One region of the Oceanobacillus sp. FSL W8-0428 genome, then DNA from elsewhere that is predicted to be linked to it. Evidence: a T-box and tRNA genes for the amino acid it is inferred to sense, from the RefSeq annotation. Region 1 holds a T-box; the other holds one or more tRNA genes.
The links. The T-box of region 1 lies ahead of alaS (alanine--tRNA ligase). A T-box ahead of a tRNA ligase gene usually reads a tRNA of that ligase, here a tRNA-Ala.

Region 1 (12,466 bases):
ACGTTAAAAAATTATACTTTCCTAACGTGCTAGAAAGATTATAGTAATCTCTATTCTTTCCAGAGGAGTTAAAAAATATACATTTCTTTAAAGAGGATGTTCAAAATTATTAATTTTACTAATTGAGTTCTTACTTTTTTTCCTTATTAATTCGTTCATATACTTGTTTCAATGCATTTTCAAATTTTCCTGTTTCTTTCGGTGTATAGTAATTTCGGTTTTTGATAGTATCTGGCAAGTATTGTTGTTTTACCCATGCACCTGGATAATTATGAGGATATTTATAATCTATTCCTCTTCCAAGTTTATTTGCTCCTGAGTAATGAGCATCCTTTAAGTGAGCAGGAATATCGCCGCTTTTTCCTTTGCGAATATCCTCTAAAGCTGCGTCCAATGCCTTATAGGCGGTATTTGATTTTGGTGAAAGAGCCAATTCTACGACTACATCGGCTAATGGAATACGTGCTTCAGGAAAACCAATCCGTTCAGCGGCCTGTACAGCCGCGACAGCTCGCGGGCCTGCTTGCGGACTTGCCAGACCAATATCTTCATATGCAATAACAATTAATCTTCTTGCAATACTGTCTAAATCACCAGCTTCTATCAGCCGTCCCAAATAATGCAGGGCAGCATTCACATCACTGCCGCGAATAGATTTTTGAAAAGCACTCAGTACATCGTAATGAGCATCCCCGTCTTTGTCATGGGAAAAGCTTTTTTTCTGCATACATTCTTCCGCAATCTCCAGTGTTATCTGAATTTGATCATTAGCATTTGGCGGAGTGGAACTGACTGCAAGTTCTAAGCCGTTTAATGCTGAGCGCAGATCACCATTAGCTGAAATAGCTAAATGTTCCATAGCATCCGGACTGATCTGGATATTTTTATCTCCATATCCATTGGTCGTATCTTGAATAGCACGCTGTAATGCTGTTTTAACATTATCAAGAGTTAAGCCGTGCAGCTCAAAAAGATGACAGCGGCTTCTTATCGCCGGGTTAATGGAGTGATAGGGATTACTTGTTGTACATCCGATTAAAGTCAATAAATTATTTTCCAAATGAGGCAGTAAAAAATCCTGTTTTGCTTTATCCAGACGATGAACTTCATCTAAGATAAGAACAGTTTGTCCTTGCATTTTTGCTTGCTCAACTACAATTTCCATATCTTTTTTCTTATCTGTAACCGCATTTAATGTTTTGGATGGGAGTCCAATGGTTTCTGCAAGCGCAAATGCCATGGATGTTTTGCCTGTACCGGGCGGACCAAATAAGATCATGGAAGAAAGCTGATTGGCTTTAACCATGCGATTAATTATTTTTCCTTGACCTACCAAGTGTTCTTGCCCTATAATATCATCTATGTTTTTTGGACGCATTCGATATGCGAGTGGTTGTTTATACATCAAATAACTTCCTTCATCTTCTTATTATTCTATTAGCTTAAAGTGAATATAGAAGAAATGCAAGAGGTTAGCAGTCATGCTATAATAGGTGTAGCCTTATAATATAAATAATCAAATTTGTATAGATGGAATTAAAGGCTATTCTTTTTTCTGTATGTGTATGACTTAAATAATTACCAGACCGTAAGCAATACGGCGGATTACGGCAGGTGAGCAATCTCAAGCTCTGGAAAAGCAATCCGACAGTTACAAGGGGATTCCAATAATTTTGCTTATTTAGTACATTATATAGATTAAATAATATATAAATGGCAGATGATAGTTTAAAAAATTGAGGTGTATATAATGAAGATTTCAACAAAAGGAAGATATGGACTGACAATAATGATAGACTTGGCAAAAAATGAAGGAAACGGTCCAATTTCACTAAAAGTTATTGCAAAGGATAATGATTTATCAGAGCATTATTTAGAGCAGCTGGCTTCACCATTAAGAAATGCCGGCCTAATCAAAAGTATACGGGGTGCATATGGTGGATACCAGCTTGCGAAAAAACCGGATGAAATTACAGCCGGTGATGTTATCCGTGTGCTGGAGGGGCCTTTGACAATTGTGGAAGGTATGGAAAATGAAAAGCCGGCGCAGGCATCTTTATGGATGCAAATCAGAGATGCAGTGAAAGATGTATTGGAAAAAACAACTCTGGAAGATTTGGCAAATTATGACGAGGGTGATAACGGCCCGCGCGAGGCATATATGTTTTATATTTAATGGGAAGAAAGGATTTTGAATCATGGAAGCAATTTATTTAGACCATGCCGCTACATCTCCTATGGCAAATGGAGTGGTTGAAGCGATGATCCCTGTATATAAAGATATCATCGGCAATGCATCAAGTGTGCATTCCTTTGGGCGGAAGGCAAGACAGCAGCTGGATACATCAAGGCGTGTTCTCGCCGCCTCAGTTGGTGCAAATGAAAAGGAAATAATCTTTACCAGTGGCGGTACAGAAGCGGATAATATGGCTCTTTTAGGCGTTGCAGAAGCTAATCAGGATAAGGGCAATCATATTATCACCTCTATTCAGGAACATCATGCTACCTTGCACACTGCAGAAAAATTAGAAAAACAAGGCTTCCGTGTAACATATTTACCAGTAAATGAGGCAGGGCTGGTTTCTGTACAAGATGTTGAAGCAGCTTTAACAGATGATACAATCCTTGTTTCTATTATGTATGTAAATAATGAGACAGGTGTTATCCAGCCTGTCGATGAAATTGGAGAATTATTGAAGAATCACCAGGCATATTTTCATACAGATGCCGTTCAGGCTTATGGACTGGTCGATATTGATGTGCATGAGCAGGGTATTGATTTATTAACGGTATCCGCGCATAAAATAGGCGGTCCAAAAGGAATTGGTTTTTTGTATGTGAAAGAAGGAGTTAAGATGACTCCTGTTCAATTTGGCGGCGAGCAGGAAAGAAAGCGCCGGCCTGGAACAGAGAATATTCCATCCGTAGCCGGTTTTGAATTAGCCTCTAATATTGCAATGGAAACAAAACAGATAAGAAACGAAAGGTATCAAAAATATAAACAAATTTTAATAGAAACATTTACAGAAGCGGGTATTGCTTTCAGTATAAATGGAGACCAGGAGAAGACAGTTTCATCTATTATGAATGTCAGCTTTGCAGGAACAAATGTAGAAGCATTACTTGCAAATTTTGATTTGAGCGGCATCGCAGCCTCGAGCGGCAGTGCGTGTACTGCAGGTAGTGTAGAGCCTTCCCATGTTTTATCTGCAATGTATGGTTCAGATAGTCCAATTACTACAAATTCTATCCGATTCAGCTTTGGATTGGCGAATACTGAAGATAATGTGAGAGAAGCAGCTGCAAGAGTTGCAAGTATTGTAAAAAGATTAACAAGTTAAAGGAGGGGCGACAATGAAAGATAATAAAAATATACGTGTTGTAGTTGGAATGAGCGGCGGAGTCGACTCTTCCGTTGCAGCATTATTATTAAAAGAACAAGGATACGATGTGGTTGGTATCTTTATGAAAAATTGGGACGATACAGATGAATTTGGGGTCTGTACGGCTACGGAAGATTTCGATGATGTTGTCCGGGTATGTAATCAATTAGATATTCCATATTACTCGGTAAACTTTGAAAAACAATACTGGGATAAGGTGTTCACTTATTTTCTGGATGAATATAAAGCCGGAAGAACGCCTAACCCGGATGTTATGTGTAATAAAGAAATTAAATTCAAGGCATTTCTTGACCATGCGCTCTCTTTAGGCGCTGATTATTTAGCTACAGGGCATTATGCTCAAGTGGCAAGAAACGAAGACGGGAAAATTCAAATGCTTCGCGGAGCTGATGATAATAAGGACCAGACTTATTTTTTAAATCAGCTTAGTTCAGATGTATTAGAAAAAGTTATGTTTCCTTTAGGTCATCTGCCTAAACCGGAAGTAAGAAAAATTGCAGCAGATTATGGTCTGGTTACAGCAGCTAAAAAAGATTCCACAGGAATTTGTTTTATTGGAGAAAGAAATTTCAAAAGCTTTCTCAGCGAATATTTACCTGCACAGCCAGGGAAAATGATGACACTTGACGGGATAGAAAAAGGAACACATGATGGATTAATGTACTATACTATCGGCCAGCGTCAAGGGCTTGGAATCGGTGGTTCCGGAGACCCATGGTTTGTCGTAGGGAAAAATTTAAAAGACAATTATTTATATGTTGCACAAGGCTATCATAATGAATATCTATACTCTGATGCACTCGTTGCAACGGATTTAAATTGGGTTCAACCGGATCAGATCGAGGATAATTTTACTTGTACAGCGAAATTTCGTTATCGTCAAAAGGATTCAGAAGTAACAGTAAGTGTAAAAAATAATAAAGCATATGTTGTATTTAAAGACAGCCAGCGGGCAATTACACCAGGACAAGCTGTTGTATTTTATCAAGGGGATATATGCCTTGGCGGCGGAACAATCGATGAAATTATAAAAGACAATAAAGCATTACAATATGTAGGCTAGCAGGGTGGTTTATGAATGGATAAGAATCAGCAGGCAATTACACTGCTAAATGAAAAAAAGTATGAAGAAGCAGCAAAGCTGTTTAATGAGGTAATTGAAGAATCTCCAAATGACCCATTGGGATATATTAATTTCGGCAATCTTTTAATGCAGCTGAATGAAATGGAACGGGCAGAACGTTTTTTGAAGCGTGCTATTGAATTGGATGAAAAAGCTGCAACAGCATACTATGGTTTAGGTAATCTTTATTTTGATCAGGAAGACTTTGGGAAAGCACAACAAAGCTTTCTAAAAGCAATTGAATTGGGACTTGAAGAAGCAGATGCTTACTTCATGCTGGGTATGTGCTTCCGAAACCAGGAACAATGGAAGCTGTCTCTGCCATATTTGCTACGGGCGACAGAACTTGATTCACAGGACGAAAGTTATCTATTTCAATACGGACTCTCTCTTGCACAGGGAGAAATTTTAGATGAAGCCCAAAAAACATTTGAAAAAGTACTTGAATTAAATAGCGAGCACAGCGATGCTTATTATAATCTGGGCGTGATTGCATTATTCCATGAAAAAACAGAACAAGCCTTAAACCATTTTGAAAAAGCACTTGAATTACAGTCTGATCATGTGCTGGCTGCAAACGGAAAGGAAATTGCGTTACAGTATATGGAGCAATTTGATGATAAATAAGGGGTAATCAGCATGGAAAACCAGGTAGAAGCAAAGGAAGCACTGCCTTTTGTAACGGGGAGCGTATTAAATACTATTTTTCGTAACGAAGCAGAGCATTTTTCTATCGTCCTAATTAAAATCACAAAGACAAACCTTGACTATGAAGATAAAGAAATCATTGTAAAAGGTTATTTTGATCAGCTTCAGGAGCAGACAGCCTATCGTTTTTATGGAGCGCTGGAAAAGCATCCCCGCTACGGATCACAATTAAAAGTTCAGTCCTATGAAACTATTTTGCCGACAACAAAGGATGGACTTGTTCAATACCTATCCAGCGATTTATTCTACGGTGTCGGGAAAAAAAGTGCACTAAAGATAGTGGAGGAGCTGGGAGAAAAGGCTGTTTCTAAAATTATGGATAACCCTTCTGTTTTAGATGGGATTTCTGGATTATCAAAGGAAACAGGAAAACGTTTGTCAGATCGTTTAAGAGAAAACCAAGGCTTTGAGCGGGTTGCTGTTCAATTATCAGGCTACGGAATTGGACTGAAGATGGCCCAGGTAATTTATCAGACCTATCGTGATAACGCCATGGAGGTTCTTGGAAAAGATCCGTATCAATTTGTGTTTGATATTGAAGGCTTTGGCTTTAAAATGGCAGACCAGATAGCTTCCCAGCAAGGTATTTCTCATACACATGAAAGCCGTATCGGTGCTGGGGTAATCTATGTCCTGCAGCAAAGTATACAAGCAGGGCATGTTTATCTTCCATTTGAAAAATGTGTGCAGGAAATTATTTACTTACTTCATCTTCCCCATTCGGATAAAAGCTCTGTCTCTGATGTTATGATGCAGCTGAATACGGAGAAAAAAATCATCATGATCGATGAAAGAGTATATCTGCCTTCATTATATTACGCAGAGGACAACTTTACAGCAAGTCTGAAAAAAATACTGACAAAACCTATAGAAGATGAGGTGCCTTTAGCAGAGCTGTTGAAAATAACCGGCGATATTGAAGAAGAAGAGTCATTAAGCTATGGAAAAGAGCAATTTGATGCTATTGTCCAGGCGATTCATTCTAAAATTATGATTTTAACAGGCGGGCCGGGGACTGGAAAAACAACAGTTATAACTGGTATCATCCAGGCTTTTGCGAAGATTCATGAGCTTTCTTTAAATCTATCGGATTATAAAAATAAAGACAGTTTTCCATTTATTTTAACAGCTCCTACAGGCCGGGCAGCCAAACGGATGTCGGAATCTACCGGTTTGCCGGCAGTCACAATTCACCGGCTGCTTGGCTGGAATGGCATGGGTAATTTTGAAAAAGATGAGCATGAGCCATTATCAGGAAGGCTGCTTATAGTGGATGAATTTTCCATGGTAGATACATGGCTGGCAAATAATCTGTTTAAAGCCATTCCAGATACAATGCAAATTATCCTGGTTGGAGATGAAGACCAGCTTCCATCAGTTGGACCAGGCCAGGTTTTAACAGATTTAATGAAAAGCGAAGTTTTGCCTGTCATCTCTTTAAGGGATGTATATCGTCAAAAAGAAGGTTCTAAGATTATTCAGCTTGCCCATGAAATTAAACATGCCAGCTGTAATGAAAATTCTTTGGAAAATGCACGGGATTTCAGCTTTATTTCTTGTCGTGATTATCAGATGGTCGATGTATTGACATCCATTATTGATAAAGCAGAGAAAAAAGGTCTTGACCCTGCTTCTATCCAGGTTCTCTCGCCAATGTATCGTTCGCAGGCCGGAATTCATGCGATTAATGAAGCATTACAGCAGTTAATTAATCCCCCCGGAGAGAAGAAACGGGAGATTGCTTTTCAAGACGTTGTTTATCGTGTCGGCGATCGTGTGATCCAGTTAATTAACCAGCCGGAAGACGGCATATATAATGGAGATATTGGAGAAATTGTTGCCATTTTTAAAGCAGAAGAAAATGTCGATAATGAAGAGCAGATAGTGATTGCTTTTGAAGATAAAGAAGTTGTCTTTATCCGGAAAGATTATCATAACTTTACTCATGCATTCTGTATCTCCATTCATAAGTCGCAGGGGAGCGAATTTCCAATTGTCATTCTTCCCGTTGTTTATTCACATCATCGTATGCTGCGAAAAAATCTTTTATATACAGCAATTACCAGGGGAAAAGAGTCTTTGATTATCTGTGGCGAAAAAGAGGCTTTTATTAAAGGTGTGCAAACAGAAGATACGAATCGGAGGTATACTTCATTGCAGGAAATGTTAAATATTCAGTTAGCCAATCAAAAAGCAGAGAATAAGGAATATGAAGCTGTAGAAGATATACCGGAAGAAGAATTATCTCCATATGATTTTATGGATTAAGTGTATAAAAAATTCTGTTTAGGGCAATACTTGGACTGATTTAGCAGAAAAGGAATGAAGAAGTATGCTGGAATGTCCAAATTGCCGGGAAAAACAAATTGGAAAATTAAGTCCTACAAGCTATTACTGCTGGGTGTGCTCCATTGAATTAACTGTGTCTGGAAAGGAATTACACATCCATCAGATAGAAGCGGACGGGACGCTCAGTTCATTAGATGATTTATTTTCAAAAGAAGAGAGAAGTTTATTATAAACTCCCAGCCTCTTGGTTACACTACCATGGACTGGGAGTGATTCTTATGTGGAAAAAAATAAAAGCGAAGCAAGTTGTCTATTACTTAGTAATTGCTATCCTTTCCTTTATTCTTTTATATTTTTTAGCGATTACAAAACCCTATTATGGAGCATTTTTTTCCTTTATTGGTAAGTTGTTGCTTCCTTTTTTAATTGCGGGGATTTTGGCTTTCCTGCTGCATCCATTGATTGAATGGCTGCATAGGTACCGTATTCATCGCGGCATAGCAGTGCTAATTATTTATGTCCTTTTTTTTGGAGGTGCCGGCTATGCTATCTATCGTGCTTATCCATTAATGGTGGAGCAGATGAAGGAAATGAGCCGTAATTTCCCTGAATTTATTGAGCTGTATCAGAACGGGTTAAATAAAATGTACACTTCTACTTCTTTCCTGCCGGAGACAGTACATGACAGGATGGATATATTCATTCAATCCTTAGAGAACACGATGAACAATTTTTCAGGGAAAATCATCGGTGGATTTAATGGAATGATGGACGCTGTCATACTCTTGACCATAATTCCTGTTCTAGTATTTTATTTCTTAAAGGACTATCCTTTTATTAAATCATTTCTATTACGTTTTATTCCTTATAAATATCGGAATGAAACTGGAAATGTATGCAGGGAAATAAGTAAGGGGCTGGGCGGCTATATTCGTGGGCAGTTCATTATCAGTGCAGCAGTTGGTGTTATCTCTACCCTATGCTGGATTTGGTTAGATTTACCATACGCTTTATTGTTGGGAATTATTCTGGCAATCGTGAACATCATTCCCTATTTCGGGCCTATTATCGGGGCCATTCCAGTCGTAACAGTTGCTTATATGGTACAGCCGGAAAAAGCGTTATTCGTTATTATAATTATCTTTGTGATTCAATTGATCGAAAGCAATCTATTATCTCCGTACATTATGGGGAAAACAGTGAAAATTCATCCAATCGGTATCATTTTTGCCTTGTTATTGGGTGGACAGCTTGCCGGTGTAATAGGCATGGTAATTTCTGTTCCTGTTTTTACAATGTTAAAAGTACTGATTCAGCAATATCAAATTTCAAAAGCCGGTTAAGCTGAAACACATGCTTATCCACAGTGTAACTGGCAGTATGACTTCTACACTAAGAATTTGATTGCAAAGAAGAAAAATTGACATACAGCAGAAAAATCAATATAATAACGCTATAATCACACAAACAACAAAAAATAATCACGCAAATCACGTTGAAGATGTTAAGTACATGACATGATATTTCAAGAGAGGGAATCCCCCGGCTGAAAGGACTCCTAATTATATTGTTATGGAAAGCTGCATTGGAGTACGGCTAATCCCCGTCGGTATCATACCGTTATAATGAATAAAGTGATGAACATATAATTTGTTCATAATAAGGGTGGTACCGCGAAATCTCGTCCCTGCAATGATGCAGAGAGGAGATTTTTTGTTTTGTACTGTCTAGCTCCGAGCACCAAACTTTAGAGATTTCACGTCACGCCCTACGATAAAGAAGACTTAGCGATTGTCAAGCCGCCAGGCGTAGACAGAGGTAAAGTCGCACTTATGCCCGGGAGGGTGAAAAGAAGACTTAGCGATTGTCAAGCCGCCAGGCGTAGACATAGGTAAAGTCGGGACTGGGACTGCGATTACTCGTCCCATCAAAACCGCCGCACTTATGCCTTGCGGGTGAAAGTCAATATCGGTTTAAAGTGAAGGAAGACCGACTAAAAGCAGGCTGAAGCCTAACGTCGGCATACCCCTAAAGGGGCATGTTTCCTTTATCTCCTAAGTAAAGGAAAACCACCCCCAAAAGACCGGGGGGCGTAATCTCTACGTTTTTTAACGGGCGCGGCTTGCGCTTTTCTAAAAAGGAGGAAAAATATAATGAAATCATTGAGTTCTGCAGAAATTCGGCAAATGTTTATTGACTTTTTTAAAGAGAAGGGGCATCAGGTAGAGCCCAGTGCTTCTTTAGTACCTCATGATGACCCTACGCTGTTATGGATTAATAGCGGTGTGGCGACATTAAAAAAATATTTTGATGGCCGGATCATTCCTGATAATCCAAGAATAGTGAATGCTCAAAAAGCTATACGGACAAATGATATTGAGAATGTTGGTTTTACAGCTCGTCATCATACATTTTTTGAGATGCTGGGTAATTTCTCAATTGGTGATTATTTTAAGGAAGAAGCGATTGAGTGGGCATGGGAGTTTCTAACGGATGAAAAGTGGATTGGCTTTGATTCAGAGAAATTATCTGTTACTGTTCATCCGGAAGATGATGAAGCTTATGATCTTTGGCTTACAAAAATAGGTCTGCCAAAAGAACGCATTATTCGATTAGAAGAGAATTTCTGGGATATTGGAGAAGGACCAAGTGGACCAAACACAGAGATCTTCTATGACAGAGGAGAAAGCTATGGAAATGACCCTGCTGATCCAGAGCTTTATCCAGGCGGTGAAAACAGCAGATATTTAGAGGTCTGGAATCTGGTATTTTCTCAGTTTAACCATAACCCGGATGATACGTATACGCCACTTCCTAAGAAAAATATTGATACAGGGATGGGCCTGGAACGATTAACTTCCATTATTCAAGATGTGCCTACAAACTATGAAACGGATTTATTTATGCCGATTATCCAGGCAACGGAATTGATCGCAGACAGCAAATATGGAGAAAATGAAGCGGCTGATACCGCATTTAAAGTCATTGCTGACCATATCAGGACAGTCAGCTTTGCAATTGGAGATGGTGCGATGCCGTCTAATGAAGGCAGAGGTTATGTTTTGCGCCGACTGATTCGCCGTGCTATACGTTTTGCGAAGGATATTAATATTCATGAAGCTTTTATGTACCGCCTGGTTCCGGTAGTAGCTGAAATCATGAAGGATTTCTACCCAGAGGTTGTAAAAGAAACAGACTACATTCAAAAAATTATTAAAGTAGAGGAAGAACGTTTCCATGAAACGTTAAATGACGGTTTAGAAATCCTGACGAAGCTCATTGAGACGGAAAAAGAAAAAGGAAGCAGTATATTTCCTGGAGAAGAAGTATTCCGTTTATATGATACCTATGGTTTTCCAAAGGAATTAACAGAAGAATATGTTGAAAAGCTTGGATTTACAGTGAATCAGGAAGGCTTTGAAAATGAAATGAAGCTTCAGCGTGAAAGAGCAAGAAATGCACGTCAAAAAATTGACTCCATGCAGGTTCAGGATACAGTCTTTTCAACTATTGATGTAGAAAGCAAGTTTATTGGATATTCTGAGCTGGAAAGAACAACAGTTATTCAAGCAATTATTCAGGAGAAAGAAGTTGTGGAATCAGCAGCTGCTGGACAGGAAGCATTTATTCTGTTGAAAGAAACACCATTCTATGCTGAAAGTGGCGGTCAAGTTGCTGATATTGGTACGATTCAGACAGAGAATTCTCTTGCTGCAGTTATAGATGTACAAAAAACACCAAACGGCCAACATATTCATCGGATAGAAGTAAAGAAAGGCATATTCTCCGTTTCTGAGGAAGTAAAAGCTGTCGTTGAACGGGAGTTCCGTACAAATGTCATTAAAAATCATACAGCTACACATTTACTGCATCAGGCATTAAAAGATGTACTCGGTTCACATGTTAATCAGTCAGGTTCTTTAAATCAGCCTAACCGTCTCCGGTTTGATTTTTCTCATTTCAGCAGTGTAACCGACGAGGAACTGGAAAAAATCGAAAAAATTGTGAATCAAAAAATATGGGATTCATTGCCGGTTTTCATTGAAACCAAAGGAATTGAAGAAGCTAAAGCAATGGGTGCGATGGCGTTGTTTGGGGAAAAATACGGAGATATTGTCCGTGTTGTTCAAATCGGCGATTACAGTATTGAATTATGCGGCGGATGTCACGTTGGTAATACAGCAGAAATCGGATTGTTTAAAATTGTATCAGAAAGCGGTATAGGTGCAGGAACAAGAAGGATTGAAGCTGTAACAAGCAAAGAAGCATATAACTATTTAAACAACAAGATTGAACTGTTGAAGCAGTCTGGCGCATTATTAAAAGCAAAAGATGAACAAATTCCTCAAAAAGTGTCTTCGTTACAATTGGAATTAAAAGAGACACAAAAGCATGTAGATTCTTTACAAGCTAAATTATCTAATTTAGAGGCATCTTCTATTTTAGATGAAATAAAAGAGGTAAATAATGTAAAAGTATTAGCTAAACAAGTTGATGTGAAAGATATGAATCAATTACGTTCGATGGTAGATGAATTAAAACAAAAAATAGAATCAGGTGTAATTCTGCTTGCAGCTGTGCATAATAATAAAGTACAGCTTGTTGCAGGGGTAACAAAAGATTTGATGAAACAAAACCTTCATGCCGGTAACCTGGTAAAACAGGCTGCAACAATTTGTGGCGGCGGCGGCGGCGGCCGTCCAGATATGGCACAAGCTGGGGGTAAAGACCCATCTAAGGTTACAGAAGCATTACAAAGTGCTTTAAGTTATGTAACAGAAGCGACAAATGCCTAATCATTGGTTGTATGTTTTCTTGTAAATAAGTATAATGATAGAGATAAACATGTTAGAATAGATGAAGAAGGTTAACGAAGGACGAGGTGTCATTATGAGTTCAATTGATAAAACAATGAAATTCAACTTTTCCGAAGAACCATTTG
Region 2 (12,466 bases), 2.1 Mb from region 1:
TGACCGCCACCCATTTGCGGGAGGAGAGAATCATTATGCTGTTTATTTTGAGGATCCGGATAGAGTGAAAGTAGAATTGGTTGCACCTTAATATGTTTTAGCTAAGATAAATTTTGAGAAAATCTCATGTATATGTTCATTTATCTGGAATACGGAAATAGAAATTTCTAAATAAAAAAGCAATTCCTTACATGTTAAAGGTTTTGCTTTTTTGTATATATAATACTTTCTTTTGACTGGTAACAGGTATATATCATTATCCTCAATACTCATGATACATCCTGGTCTGAAAAGATCTTATTCTTAAATTTATAGCCCAGCTTTTTAGCTGGTTCTAAGGATTCTCGATTTGACCTATCCTGGCTTGGGTACTTATTCATTATCAAGTCAAGCTCAGAGGCTGCTATAGTCGCCAAACCTTTTTTTCTATATTGAGGATGTGTGGCAATCTCAATATCATCGTCATTTATACTCAATGGGGTTGCTGCAGAAGCTGCTTTTCCTTCATGTAAGATAGCATAACCTATACTTCTTTTTATAAAATCATTTATAGTAAAATGCTTTTATTAACAACATACTAAATCTTACACCTTCTCCCTGTCTATTTGCTGTATTTCCGACAAATCATACCTGTTACAGCATAAGCTTTTAACTAAAATACGCTAAAAATGTGTAATACAGAGATAATCGGAGTAAAAAGCTGTTCTTTTCTAGAAAACTATGTCTAACCATGTTTTAGCAAATTATTTGCACAGAAATAACTGGTTTTAACGTTTGAGTTAAAAGACTAATAAGTATAGCATTAAGTTTGCTTGCTCGTAATAAATATCATAGTTGTGCCGCAGTTGATGAAGCTATTAAAAAAGTAATATATAATAGGAGGATATTTTTACATATGATGAACTTTACATGGAAAAGGCTGGGGATAATAGCTGGTCTATCCTTATCTCTAATTGTCGCAGGTTGCGGTTCCGATGATGAGAGCGCACAATCTGAATCTAGTATTAGTGAAGAACTGGATTATACAATTACTGGTACCGAACCCGGCGCTGGACAAACTCAAAAAAATGAAGAAGTTTTAGCTTCATACGATAACCTTGCCGGCTGGGAACAGGAACTGTCTTCAGCAGGAGCAATGTTAACACAATTAAGTGATGCGATTGACAATGAAGAACCAATCGTCTTTAGTGCATGGTCTCCGCACTATATGTTTGCCAAGTGGGATATAAAATATTTAGATGATCCACAGGGTATTCATGGAGATGAAGAACAGATCACAACGATTATAAGAGAAGGCTTGGAGAATGATATGCCTGAAGCTTATACCGTTCTTGATCGTATACAATTAGAGCTTCCAGATTTAGAAGAAGCATTATTAGAATCCCAGGAAAAGGACTTTGCTGAAGTAGCACAAGATTGGGCAGATGCTAATCAGGATATTGTTGCAGAATGGACGGAAGGGGTAAGCTCTGTGGATGGAACTTCTATAGAACTGGCTCTTTTACCTTGGGATGATGCCATTTTCACAGCAAACGTTGCTAAAATTGCACTAGAACAACAAGGCTTTAATGTGACACTGACACAGGTTGATCCAGCTATTATGTTTGAATCGATAGCAACAGGGAGCGCTGATGCGTCATTAGCAGTCTGGATGCCAGTGACACATGCCGAATTATATGAGCAATACGAAAGTAATTTTGAAGATTTGGGACCTAATTTAGAGGGTGCCAAGACCGGCTTAGCTGTACCAGCTTATATGGATATTGATTCTCTCGAAGATTTAGAACCAAAAGAATAGTACTTTCTAAGCTATAAAAAACAATATGCACGATGCTAAATAAAGCAGACTTTTCAAATGTTCAATCATTATAATATGAGCGCTATTGAGTATATAAAAGACCTGAAGATCTTATATTTGCACTTAAATACACTAATTATTCCTAATTGTGGTCAATTTTAATAGAGCATTCCCAAATCTAAATGGGAATGCTCTTCTTTGATTACTTCATGAAGCTGAAATGGTGGATATTTTCCATTTTAATAAATCAGTTAAAACCCTTAAAATTCCTTAAAACTATTATTTTGATTGGCAGGATTGATACATAGATATAAAAGGGCGTGCTTCAAATTGAAGCACGCCCTTTTATATCAGCGTTTTTAGTAAAGCTTCCAAGCGGACTTGAACCGCTGACCCCTTCCTTACCATGGAAGTGCTCTACCGGCTGAGCTATGGAAGCAAATGGCTCCACAGGTAGGATTCGAACCTACGACCGATCGGTTAACAGCCGATTGCTCTACCACTGAGCTACTGTGGAATACAAATTAAATTTAGGTAAAAAAATAAGCCTGGCGGCGTCCTACTCTTGCAGGGGGAAGCCCCCAACTACCATTGGCGCTGAAGAACTTAACTTCTGTGTTCGGCATGGAAACAGGTGTGACCTCTTCGCTATCGCTACCAGACTTATTTATTTAGGATTTGCACCCTGAAAACTAAATAAGAGTAACGTGACATCAAAAAACTTAGATAAGTCCTCAATCGATTAGTATCCGTCAGCTGCACGTGTCGCCACGCTTCCACCTCGGACCTATCAACCTCATCGTCTCTGAGGGATTTTACTCACTTGAAGTGATGGGAAGTTTCATCTTGAGGGGGGCTTCATGCTTAGATGCTTTCAGCACTTATCCTTTCCACACGTAGCTACCCAGCTATGCTCCTGGCGGAACAACTGGTACACCAGCGGTGTGTCCATCCCGGTCCTCTCGTACTAAGGACAGCTCCTCTCAAACTTCCAACGCCCACGACGGATAGGGACCGAACTGTCTCACGACGTTCTGAACCCAGCTCGCGTACCGCTTTAATGGGCGAACAGCCCAACCCTTGGGACCGACTACAGCCCCAGGATGCGATGAGCCGACATCGAGGTGCCAAACCTCCCCGTCGATGTGAACTCTTGGGGGAGATAAGCCTGTTATCCCCGGGGTAGCTTTTATCCGTTGAGCGATGGCCCTTCCATGCGGAACCACCGGATCACTAAGCCCGACTTTCGTCCCTGCTCGACTTGTAGGTCTCGCAGTCAAGCTCCCTTCTGCCTTTACACTCTACGAATGATTTCCAACCATTCTGAGGGAACCTTTGGGCGCCTCCGTTACCTTTTAGGAGGCGACCGCCCCAGTCAAACTGCCCGCCTGACACTGTCTCCGAACCGGATTACGGTCCTGGGTTAGAATGGTCATACAGTTAGGGTGGTATCCCACGGGTGCCTCCACGTAAGCTGGCGCTCACGCTTCAAAGGCTCCCACCTATCCTGTACAAACTGCACAAACATTCCATATCAGGCTACAGTAAAGCTCCACGGGGTCTTTCCGTCCTGTCGCGGGTAATGCGCATCTTCACGCATAGTATAATTTCACCGGGTCTCTCGTTGAGACAGTGCCCAAGTCGTTGCACCTTTCGTGCGGGTCGGAACTTACCCGACAAGGAATTTCGCTACCTTAGGACCGTTATAGTTACGGCCGCCGTTTACTGGGGCTTCGGTTCAAAGCTTCGCTCCGAAGAGCTAACTCTTCCCCTTAACCTTCCAGCACCGGGCAGGTGTCAGCCCCTATACTTCGCCTTTCGGCTTCGCAGAGACCTGTGTTTTTGCTAAACAGTCGCTTGGGCCTATTCACTGCGGCTCACTCACAAGTGAGCACCCCTTCTCCCGAAGTTACGGGGTCATTTTGCCGAGTTCCTTAACGAGAGTTCTCCCGCTCACCTTAGGATTCTCTCCTCGCCTACCTGTGTCGGTTTGCGGTACGGGCACCTATGATCTAACTAGAGGCTTTTCTTGGCAGTGTGAAATCAGGAACTTCGGTACTATATTTCCCTCCCCATCACAGCTCAGAAATATGTCAGACGGATTTGCCTATCTGACTTCCTCGCATGCTTGGACGCACATCCATCAGTGCGCACTCCTTATCCTCCTGCGTCCCCCCATTGTTCAAACAATCATGAGGTGGTACAGGAATATCAACCTGTTGTCCATCGCCTACGCCTGTCGGCCTCGGCTTAGGTCCCGACTAACCCTGAGAGGACGAGCCTTCCTCAGGAAACCTTAGGCATTCGGTGAAAGAGATTCTCACTCTTTTTTCGCTACTCATACCGGCATTCTCACTTCAAAGCGCTCCACCAGTCCTCACGGTCTGACTTCTCTGCACTTTGAACGCTCTCCTACCATTGTTCGTAAGAACAATCCGCAGCTTCGGTGATACGTTTAGCCCCGGTACATTTTCGGCGCAGCGTCACTCGACCAGTGAGCTATTACGCACTCTTTCAATGATGGCTGCTTCTAAGCCAACATCCTGGTTGTCTGTGCAACGCCACATCCTTTTCCACTTAACGTATACTTTGGGACCTTAGCTGGCGGTCTGGGCTGTTTCCCTTTCGACTATGAACCTTATCACCCATAGTCTGACTCCCAAGTTGAAGTAACTGGCATTCGGAGTTTGACTGAATTCGGTAACCCGGTAGGGGCCCCTAGTCCAATCAGTGCTCTACCTCCAGTACTCACGATCTTGAGGCTAGCCCTAAAGCTATTTCGGAGAGAACCAGCTATCTCCGTGTTCGATTGGAATTTCACCGCTACCCACACCTCATCCCCGCATTTTTCAACATACGTGGGTTCGGGCCTCCAGTCAGTGTTACCTGACCTTCACCCTGGACATGGGTAGATCACACGGTTTCGGGTCTACGACCGCATACTCATTCGCCCTATTCAGACTCGCTTTCGCTACGGCTCCGTGTCTTCCACTTAACCTTGCATACAATCGTAACTCGCCGGTCCATTCTACAAAAGGTACGCCGTCACCCATTAACGGGCTCCGACTACTTGTAGGCACACGGTTTCAGGTTCTATTTCACTCCCCTTCCGGGGTGCTTTTCACCTTTCCCTCACGGTACTGGTTCACTATCGGTCACTAGGTAGTATTTAGCCTTGGGAGATGGTCCTCCCGGATTCCGACGGAATTCCACGTGTTCCGCCGTACTCAGGATACACTCCGGAGGAAATTCCTTTTCAACTACAGGGCTGTTACCTTCTTCGGCTGACCTTTCCAAGTCGATTCGTTTAAAGAATTTCTTTGTAACTCCAATGGAGTGTCCTACAACCCCAAGAAGCAAGCTTCTTGGTTTGGGCTCTTTCCGTTTCGCTCGCCGCTACTCAGGAAATCGATTTTTCTTTCTCTTCCTCCAGGTACTGAGATGTTTCAGTTCCCCGGGTCTGCCTCATCTACCCTATGTATTCAGATAGATGTCCTGTCCCATTACGAACAGTGGGTTCCCCCATTCGGAAATCCCCGGATCAAAGTTTACTTACAACTCCCCGAGGCATATCGGTGTTAGTCCCGTCCTTCATCGGCTCCTAGTGCCAAGGCATCCACCGTGCGCCCTTATTCACTTAACTAAAGTTTTGGAATAAGTTTGCTGATTACTTCGTAATCAGTTGTGTTGCTATATCAATAGCTTTTTTTGCCTTATTTCTAAAGTTTGATGTCGTTGTTACTCTTATTTAGTTTTCAAGGTACAAAATGGAGCCTAGCGGGATCGAACCGCTGACCTCCTGCGTGCAAGGCAGGCGCTCTCCCAGCTGAGCTAAGGCCCCATAATAATATATAATTTAGATGGTGGGCCTGAGTGGACTCGAACCACCGACCTCACGCTTATCAGGCGTGCGCTCTAACCGGCTGAGCTACAGGCCCATCTAATTTTTAAAAGAGAATTACTCTCTCAAAACTGAACCAAACAACCAAGTACGATGGCCCACACGATGTGGGTTATGTCGATGTTGCCACACGACGTGGCGAACTTCATCGACGTTCCTTTTTAATCCTTAGAAAGGAGGTGATCCAGCCGCACCTTCCGATACGGCTACCTTGTTACGACTTCACCCCAATCATTCGTCCCACCTTCGGCGGCTGGCTCCAAAAAGGTTACCTCACCGACTTCGGGTGTTACGAACTCTCGTGGTGTGACGGGCGGTGTGTACAAGACCCGGGAACGTATTCACCGCGGCATGCTGATCCGCGATTACTAGCGATTCCGGCTTCATGTAGGCGAGTTGCAGCCTACAATCCGAACTGAGAACGGTTTTATGGGATTTGCTTGACCTCGCGGGCTTGCTTCCCTTTGTTCCGTCCATTGTAGCACGTGTGTAGCCCAGGTCATAAGGGGCATGATGATTTGACGTCATCCCCACCTTCCTCCGGTTTGTCACCGGCAGTCACCTTAGAGTGCCCAACTAAATGCTGGCAACTAAGATCAAGGGTTGCGCTCGTTGCGGGACTTAACCCAACATCTCACGACACGAGCTGACGACAACCATGCACCACCTGTCACTTTGTCCCCGAAGGGAAAACTCTGTCTCCAGAGCGGTCAAAGGATGTCAAGACCTGGTAAGGTTCTTCGCGTTGCTTCGAATTAAACCACATGCTCCACCGCTTGTGCGGGTCCCCGTCAATTCTTTTGAGTTTCAGCCTTGCGGCCGTACTCCCCAGGCGGAGTGCTTAATGCGTTAACTTCAGCACTAAGGGGCGGAAACCCCCTAACACCTAGCACTCATCGTTTACGGCGTGGACTACCAGGGTATCTAATCCTGTTCGCTCCCCACGCTTTCGCTCCTCAGCGTCAGTTACAGACCAGAGAGTCGCCTTCGCCACTGGTGTTCCTCCACATCTCTACGCATTTCACCGCTACACGTGGAATTCCACTCTCCTCTTCTGCACTCAAGTCCTCCAGTTTCCAATGCACGTTTACGGTTGAGCCGCAAGATTTCACATCAGACTTAAAGAACCGCCTGCGAGCGCTTTACGCCCAATAATTCCGGACAACGCTTGCCACCTACGTATTACCGCGGCTGCTGGCACGTAGTTAGCCGTGGCTTTCTGGTCGGGTACCGTCAAGGTACGATCAGTTACTATCATACTTGTTCTTCCCCGACAACAGAGTTTTACGATCCGAAAACCTTCATCACTCACGCGGCGTTGCTCCGTCAGACTTTCGTCCATTGCGGAAGATTCCCTACTGCTGCCTCCCGTAGGAGTCTGGGCCGTGTCTCAGTCCCAGTGTGGCCGATCACCCTCTCAGGTCGGCTACGCATCGTCGCCTTGGTGAGCCATTACCCCACCAACTAGCTAATGCGCCGCAGGCCCATCTGTAAGTGACAGCAAAAGCCGCCTTTCAACTTACCATCAGGAGATGATAAGTATTATCCGGTATTAGCTCGCGTTTCCGCGAGTTATCCCAGTCTTACAGGCAGGTTGCCTACGTGTTACTCACCCGTCCGCCGCTCGTTCCACGAACGTCCCTCCGAAGAGTTCTGTCCGCTTCCCGCGCTCGACTTGCATGTATTAGGCACGCCGCCAGCGTTCGTCCTGAGCCAAGATCAAACTCTCCATAAAAGTGTTTGTTTCTTTAGCTTTCAGAAGTCAACTTCTGACTTAAATATTCAAGAAAAACGAGGTGTTTTTCTTCTTTCGTACTGGTTGTTTTGTTCAGTTTTCAAAGAGCAATTTTTAATCTGTCGTTTTTCGCGACAAGATATAATTTATCATGTTTCGTTTTTGTTGTCAACACTTTTTTTGAAGTGTTTTGTCGAAGTAATTTCGTTTTGATTCGTTCGCTTCTGACAACAGAAATTAATATACCATAGAAAATGGAGAAGGGCAATACTTTTCCACAAAAAAACTAAACAAATTACTTTTTTCATTTTCTTCTTGATAAAGCATTATAGAACTCTCTACATATAGATACTCTATTCCCTTTTCACCAAGAAATTATACCTTTTACAACCATTTATACAATGAATGCTGCTCTCTCATGCCCCCTTCTCTTGTCTCCTGTTATCTATTTCACCAAGAGTACACCATATCAACTGATTCATTCCTTTCCCCCACACTTCTATCATAATTTTCTCTATAGAATAATGCATGCTTGTACATATCTCAAAATATACAACATATATATAGACTAGAACAAACTATTTCGCACTACTTCAACTAATTCTTAATTTAATACAACAAAAAAAGGAGGAACAAAATTGAATCACTTCTATACAATTCGCTTGAACCGGAAGAAAATATTATTAATAACAGCTATTGTTTTCGCAGCAGCAATTCTTATTTGGACGCAAACCTCCTCTATCATGGCTATTTTTACTAAGGATGAACCTGCAGCTCTATCAAAAGGAAATGAAGATTTAGAAGATGTTGCCGTCACCTTTAACATTAGCTGGGGAGAAGAAAAAGTAGAAAGCATCCTTGAAGTATTAGAAAATGAAGATGTACAGGCTACGTTTTTTGTCAGCGGTGAATGGGCTGAGCGTCATCCAGATTTATTGGAAGCTATTTCTGAAGGAGCACATGAAATCGGCCTGCTCGGCTATCGTTACAAAAGTTATTTAGACCAAGAGCCGGAACAAATAAGAAAGGATTTGATAAAAGCACAGGAAGTAATGAATAAATTAGGGTATGAGGATATTCAGCTTCTTCGTACACCACACGGCCATTTAAACGAGGAAATTATTGAACTCGCAGAGGGTATGCAATTTCAGGTTGTTCATTGGAATGTGAATCCGGATGACTGGGAAAACCCTGGAGTAGAAGTAATTATTGATGAGGTTATGAAACAAACAGAAAACGGTGATATCATACTTTTACATGCTTCTGACAGCGCTAAACAAACGGCTGAAGCTCTGGAAACAGTTCTACCGGGCTTAAAAAATAAAGGGTTTGGACTGATTACTATATCTGAGATGATTAACCAGGCAAAAGCAGACGCGGAGCTGATTGATTAACTCATTCTGTCATTTCTGAATGCTGTTTCTTAAAAGATAAAGTTTTATTCACAAATTTAGATCTAGGCAATATGCCGGTCTTTTGAATATAGATTAGTTTGTAAACATTAAACAGGCAGCTCCTTTCTATATAGAAAGGAGCTGCCTGTTTAATTATCATAATAGAAGAAAGAAATCACAATACGGCAGAGCAAAGGAAAGGCCATATAATTATTTATATGAAGTTGCTTTACGCTTTTTTAGTTGAATTTTTTTTAGATTTTGATATAGATGTTTGCCCTTTTTTCGGTTCTTTTTCCACGAAAGGCAACCGATGAAGTGTTAAGATCTGATAAGTGTTACAAACTAATAATGGTACAACCATCAACCAGGCATAATCTATACTGTCCACCATTAATCCGGGTACCCATTCGACCGTTGTAAAAACAATCATGAAAAAAAGTGCAGGAACAAAAGCTGTCGAATTGGTTTCTTTTGCTTTTATCTTTGCAACACTCCATCCAATCACCAGCATCGCTGCTGCAATCAGTATAAACCAATATATCGCTGCATTTCCCTCTGCAGCACGATACGGGAAGTAGATAAGATCAAATAAAACAAAGACAATCAGACCAACCTGTACTGTTGGCCAATACCCTTTAAATAAATTCAGCCCCATCCGATTCACAAATAAATATGCAAAAAAACCAGTCATACTTACTGCCGCAAATGTCAGACCAAGCGCTAAGAAGAAAAGAAATACCCCGAGTAACTCCAATGCATCAAATGGAGACATATATGTAAGATATTCCTCTGGTCGTATAAAAAAGCTTGCAATTAATCCGGCAAGCCCACCAAACCAGAATGCTTTCCAAAAGAAATTAACTAATATTCTTGTGTTCAATTTTTCACCTCCTAAAGAAGTAACCACTCGTATTTTATCATGAAGTGTCCGATTTTTCTTCATTGCTTGTGTATATTTTGTTAAATTATCAAACATATTAAGAGTATATAGATTATGTTCTCATTACAGACCTTCTCATCAAATCGACACTGGAATTGTACCTGTCTTTATTGCTTGAGCAGGCGCTGAAAATTAAAACAGCCCTATCCTTAATGAAAGAATACATGCATGAAAAAAGTTTTTACTTTCTTATTTCATAAAGAAAGGAGCGTATTTTATGAAACGTCACATATCCATTTTATTCCTAGTCTTATCCATTTTCTTTATCTCTGCTTGCGGAAACAATGATGATTCTCATGAAGCAGAGTATGAAACCACTAAAAAGATGGTCATTGATATTCTTCAGACAGAGGAAGGTAAGGAAGCATTAAAGGATTTACTAGCCGATAAAGAATTACAGGAGCTTTTGGTTATAGAATCTGATGAAGTAAAAGAAACTGTAACAAAGGCTATATCATCTGAAGAAAGTAAAGAAAATTGGAAGAAAATGTTCCAAGATCCTGAATTCATACAAACTTATGCGAAGTCCATCTCCGGTGAGCAAAAAAACCTTATGAAGGATCTCATGCATGACAGCCAATTCCAGGAACAAATGATTGAAATATTGAAAAACCCTGAGGTCGATAAGCAGATGCTTTCTATTTTGACAAGCCAGGCATTTCGCGCCCATCTTGAAAAAACCATACAAGAAACACTTCAATCTCCGCTATTCCAGGAAAAGATAAACAAGGCTCTAGAAGAAGCTGCAAAGAAAGATTCATCCGGTGGCAGCAGTGAGGAAAGTAACCAAAATTCATCTAACGGCGATGAAAATAGTGATGATTCATCCAGTTAGTACTTGAATAAACTTTCCTGCATATGTATTTCCTCTTTAAAACACGAAAAAGATAGAACGCTGCTGTCAAAACAAGTGTCCTATCTTTTTCTATCTTACCCCTCTAATTTCGCAATAATTTTTGCGGCAATTTTATGATATTCTTTTCCATTAGGATGATCCTCCTGGTAAACAGATGGAGCAAACTCATCCTCTTCTTCATAAGGCTGTTGGAGTGACAACTGGCCAAGAACCTTTGTTTTCAGTACGTCAGCAAGCTTCTTGCCGCCGCCTTCTCCAAAAACGTATTCCTTCTCACCTGTTTTCTTGCTTTCAAAGTACGCCATATTTTCAACAACACCAAGAATCTCATGATCTGTTTTCAAAGCCATTTGTCCCGCACGTGCTGCTACAAAAGCTGCTGTTGGATGCGGTGTAGTAACAATAACCTCTTTACAAGATGGTAAGAGCTCGTGGACATCCATTGCAATATCCCCTGTTCCAGGTGGTAAATCAAGCAATAGATAATCTAATTCTCCCCACTCCACTTCTGTGAAAAAGCTGTTTAACATCTTGCCAAGCATTGGGCCACGCCAGATAATCGGTGAATTATCTTCCACAAAAAAGCCCATGGAGACAACTTTGACACCAAAACGCTCAACAGGAATGATCTTTTCCCCGCGAACAACCGGTCTTTCTTCTATACCCATCATATCCGGTACACTAAAACCATAAATATCCGCATCGATAATTCCTACTTTTTTACCTAAACGCATTAGGGAAACCGCTAAGTTAACGGTTACAGTTGATTTACCAACGCCCCCTTTTCCACTTGCTACAGCAACAAATTGTGTATTGGAAGCACCACTGATTAACGTTTCTTCTTTTGCTTTTTCCGCTTCAGACTGATATTTCTTTATCGTTTCTTCTGGCAGCTGTTCAAATCGCAGCCCTACTGTATTGGCACCATTACGTTTTAAAATACCTACAATCTCTTGCTGCAACTGCATTTGTTCGCCAGTATTCATTTTGGAAATTCCAATTTTCACACTGACATGCTTTTTCTCTTCCTTAATCGTAACGGATTGTATAGCATTTAATTCCTCTAAGCTTCTATGTAAAAAAGGATCCTTTACAGAGTTAAGCAACTCTATAACCTCTTCTTGTATTAACATGTCTTCACCATCCTTATATGAATCTATCCATGAGCTAGTATAACATAAAACAAAACTTCATTCAGGCGGTTTGCTCTTCAACCGGCTGAATGGTAGTTGAGTTAATCAGGAGATGTAGTGTCCGTTTTTCTCCATTTATATTACCTTTTCTTCTCCCTTCCCAGCCGGAGAAATTACGGACGCTCATGCTGTGATAAAACAAAACTTCATTCAGGCGGTTTGCCTGCTTCATATTGAAAGGATATAAGTCAGCAGCAATACAATCAGAAGACGTCTTTAGGCAATACAGCTTAAGCAAATAAAGAGGCTTAATATCAGCCTCTTCATCTCTACACTTATTAAAAGTTTTAAAACAAAAAGATAATACCTTACTCACTCTCTTCTGTCTGCATTTCTTCCGTAACATATCGCAAAATCCCTTCATAAATGCTGGCTGCCATTTGACGCTGATATGTTTCATCCTTTAACTGCTCACGTTCCGTCACATTTGATAAAAACCCGATTTCTACTAATGCACCGGGTACCTCTGCATGCTTTAATAAGTACATATGATCAATAGCAAGCGGCTGTCTATCCGTGTTTTCCAAATTACGGATAATTTCATCCTGAATCATCGTTGCCAGATGCTCCCCCTCTTCATATTTTGGATAATAGAAGGTCTGGGCGCCATGCCACTGACTGGAAGGCAATGCGTTTAAATGGATGG

Region 2: it has a tRNA-Ala gene. The T-box ahead of alaS (alanine--tRNA ligase) is inferred to sense a tRNA for this amino acid. The anticodon was not compared.

Annotation. Positions count from the first base shown of each region.
Region 1 is NZ_JBBORB010000001.1:3,720,820-3,733,285, forward strand. Features, by position in the region: gene MKY30_RS17740 (replication-associated recombination protein A) at 131-1,405, opposite strand; gene cymR (cysteine metabolism transcriptional regulator CymR) at 1,751-2,176, shown strand; gene MKY30_RS17750 (cysteine desulfurase family protein) at 2,199-3,341, shown strand; gene mnmA (tRNA 2-thiouridine(34) synthase MnmA) at 3,355-4,467, shown strand; gene MKY30_RS17760 (tetratricopeptide repeat protein) at 4,483-5,154, shown strand; gene recD2 (SF1B family DNA helicase RecD2) at 5,167-7,503, shown strand; gene MKY30_RS17770 (hypothetical protein) at 7,568-7,756, shown strand; gene MKY30_RS17775 (AI-2E family transporter) at 7,803-8,867, shown strand; T-box leader at 9,011-9,216, shown strand; gene alaS (alanine--tRNA ligase) at 9,678-12,320, shown strand; gene MKY30_RS17785 (IreB family regulatory phosphoprotein) at 12,415-12,466, shown strand, end outside.
Region 2 is NZ_JBBORB010000001.1:1,655,254-1,667,719, reverse strand. Features, by position in the region: gene MKY30_RS07615 (VOC family protein) at 1-91, shown strand, start outside; gene MKY30_RS07610 (GNAT family N-acetyltransferase) at 270-551, opposite strand; gene MKY30_RS07605 (glycine betaine ABC transporter substrate-binding protein) at 896-1,798, shown strand; tRNA gene MKY30_RS07600 (tRNA-Thr) at 2,165-2,237, opposite strand; tRNA gene MKY30_RS07595 (tRNA-Asn) at 2,241-2,315, opposite strand; rRNA gene rrf (5S ribosomal RNA) at 2,345-2,460, opposite strand; rRNA gene MKY30_RS07585 (23S ribosomal RNA) at 2,521-5,441, opposite strand; tRNA gene MKY30_RS07580 (tRNA-Ala) at 5,567-5,639, opposite strand; tRNA gene MKY30_RS07575 (tRNA-Ile) at 5,660-5,736, opposite strand; rRNA gene MKY30_RS07570 (16S ribosomal RNA) at 5,872-7,434, opposite strand; gene pdaB (polysaccharide deacetylase family sporulation protein PdaB) at 8,073-8,828, shown strand; gene MKY30_RS07560 (KinB-signaling pathway activation protein) at 9,058-9,711, opposite strand; gene gerD (spore germination lipoprotein GerD) at 9,989-10,606, shown strand; gene MKY30_RS07550 (Mrp/NBP35 family ATP-binding protein) at 10,702-11,760, opposite strand; gene MKY30_RS07545 (hypothetical protein) at 11,822-12,136, opposite strand; gene cwlD (N-acetylmuramoyl-L-alanine amidase CwlD) at 12,129-12,466, opposite strand, start outside.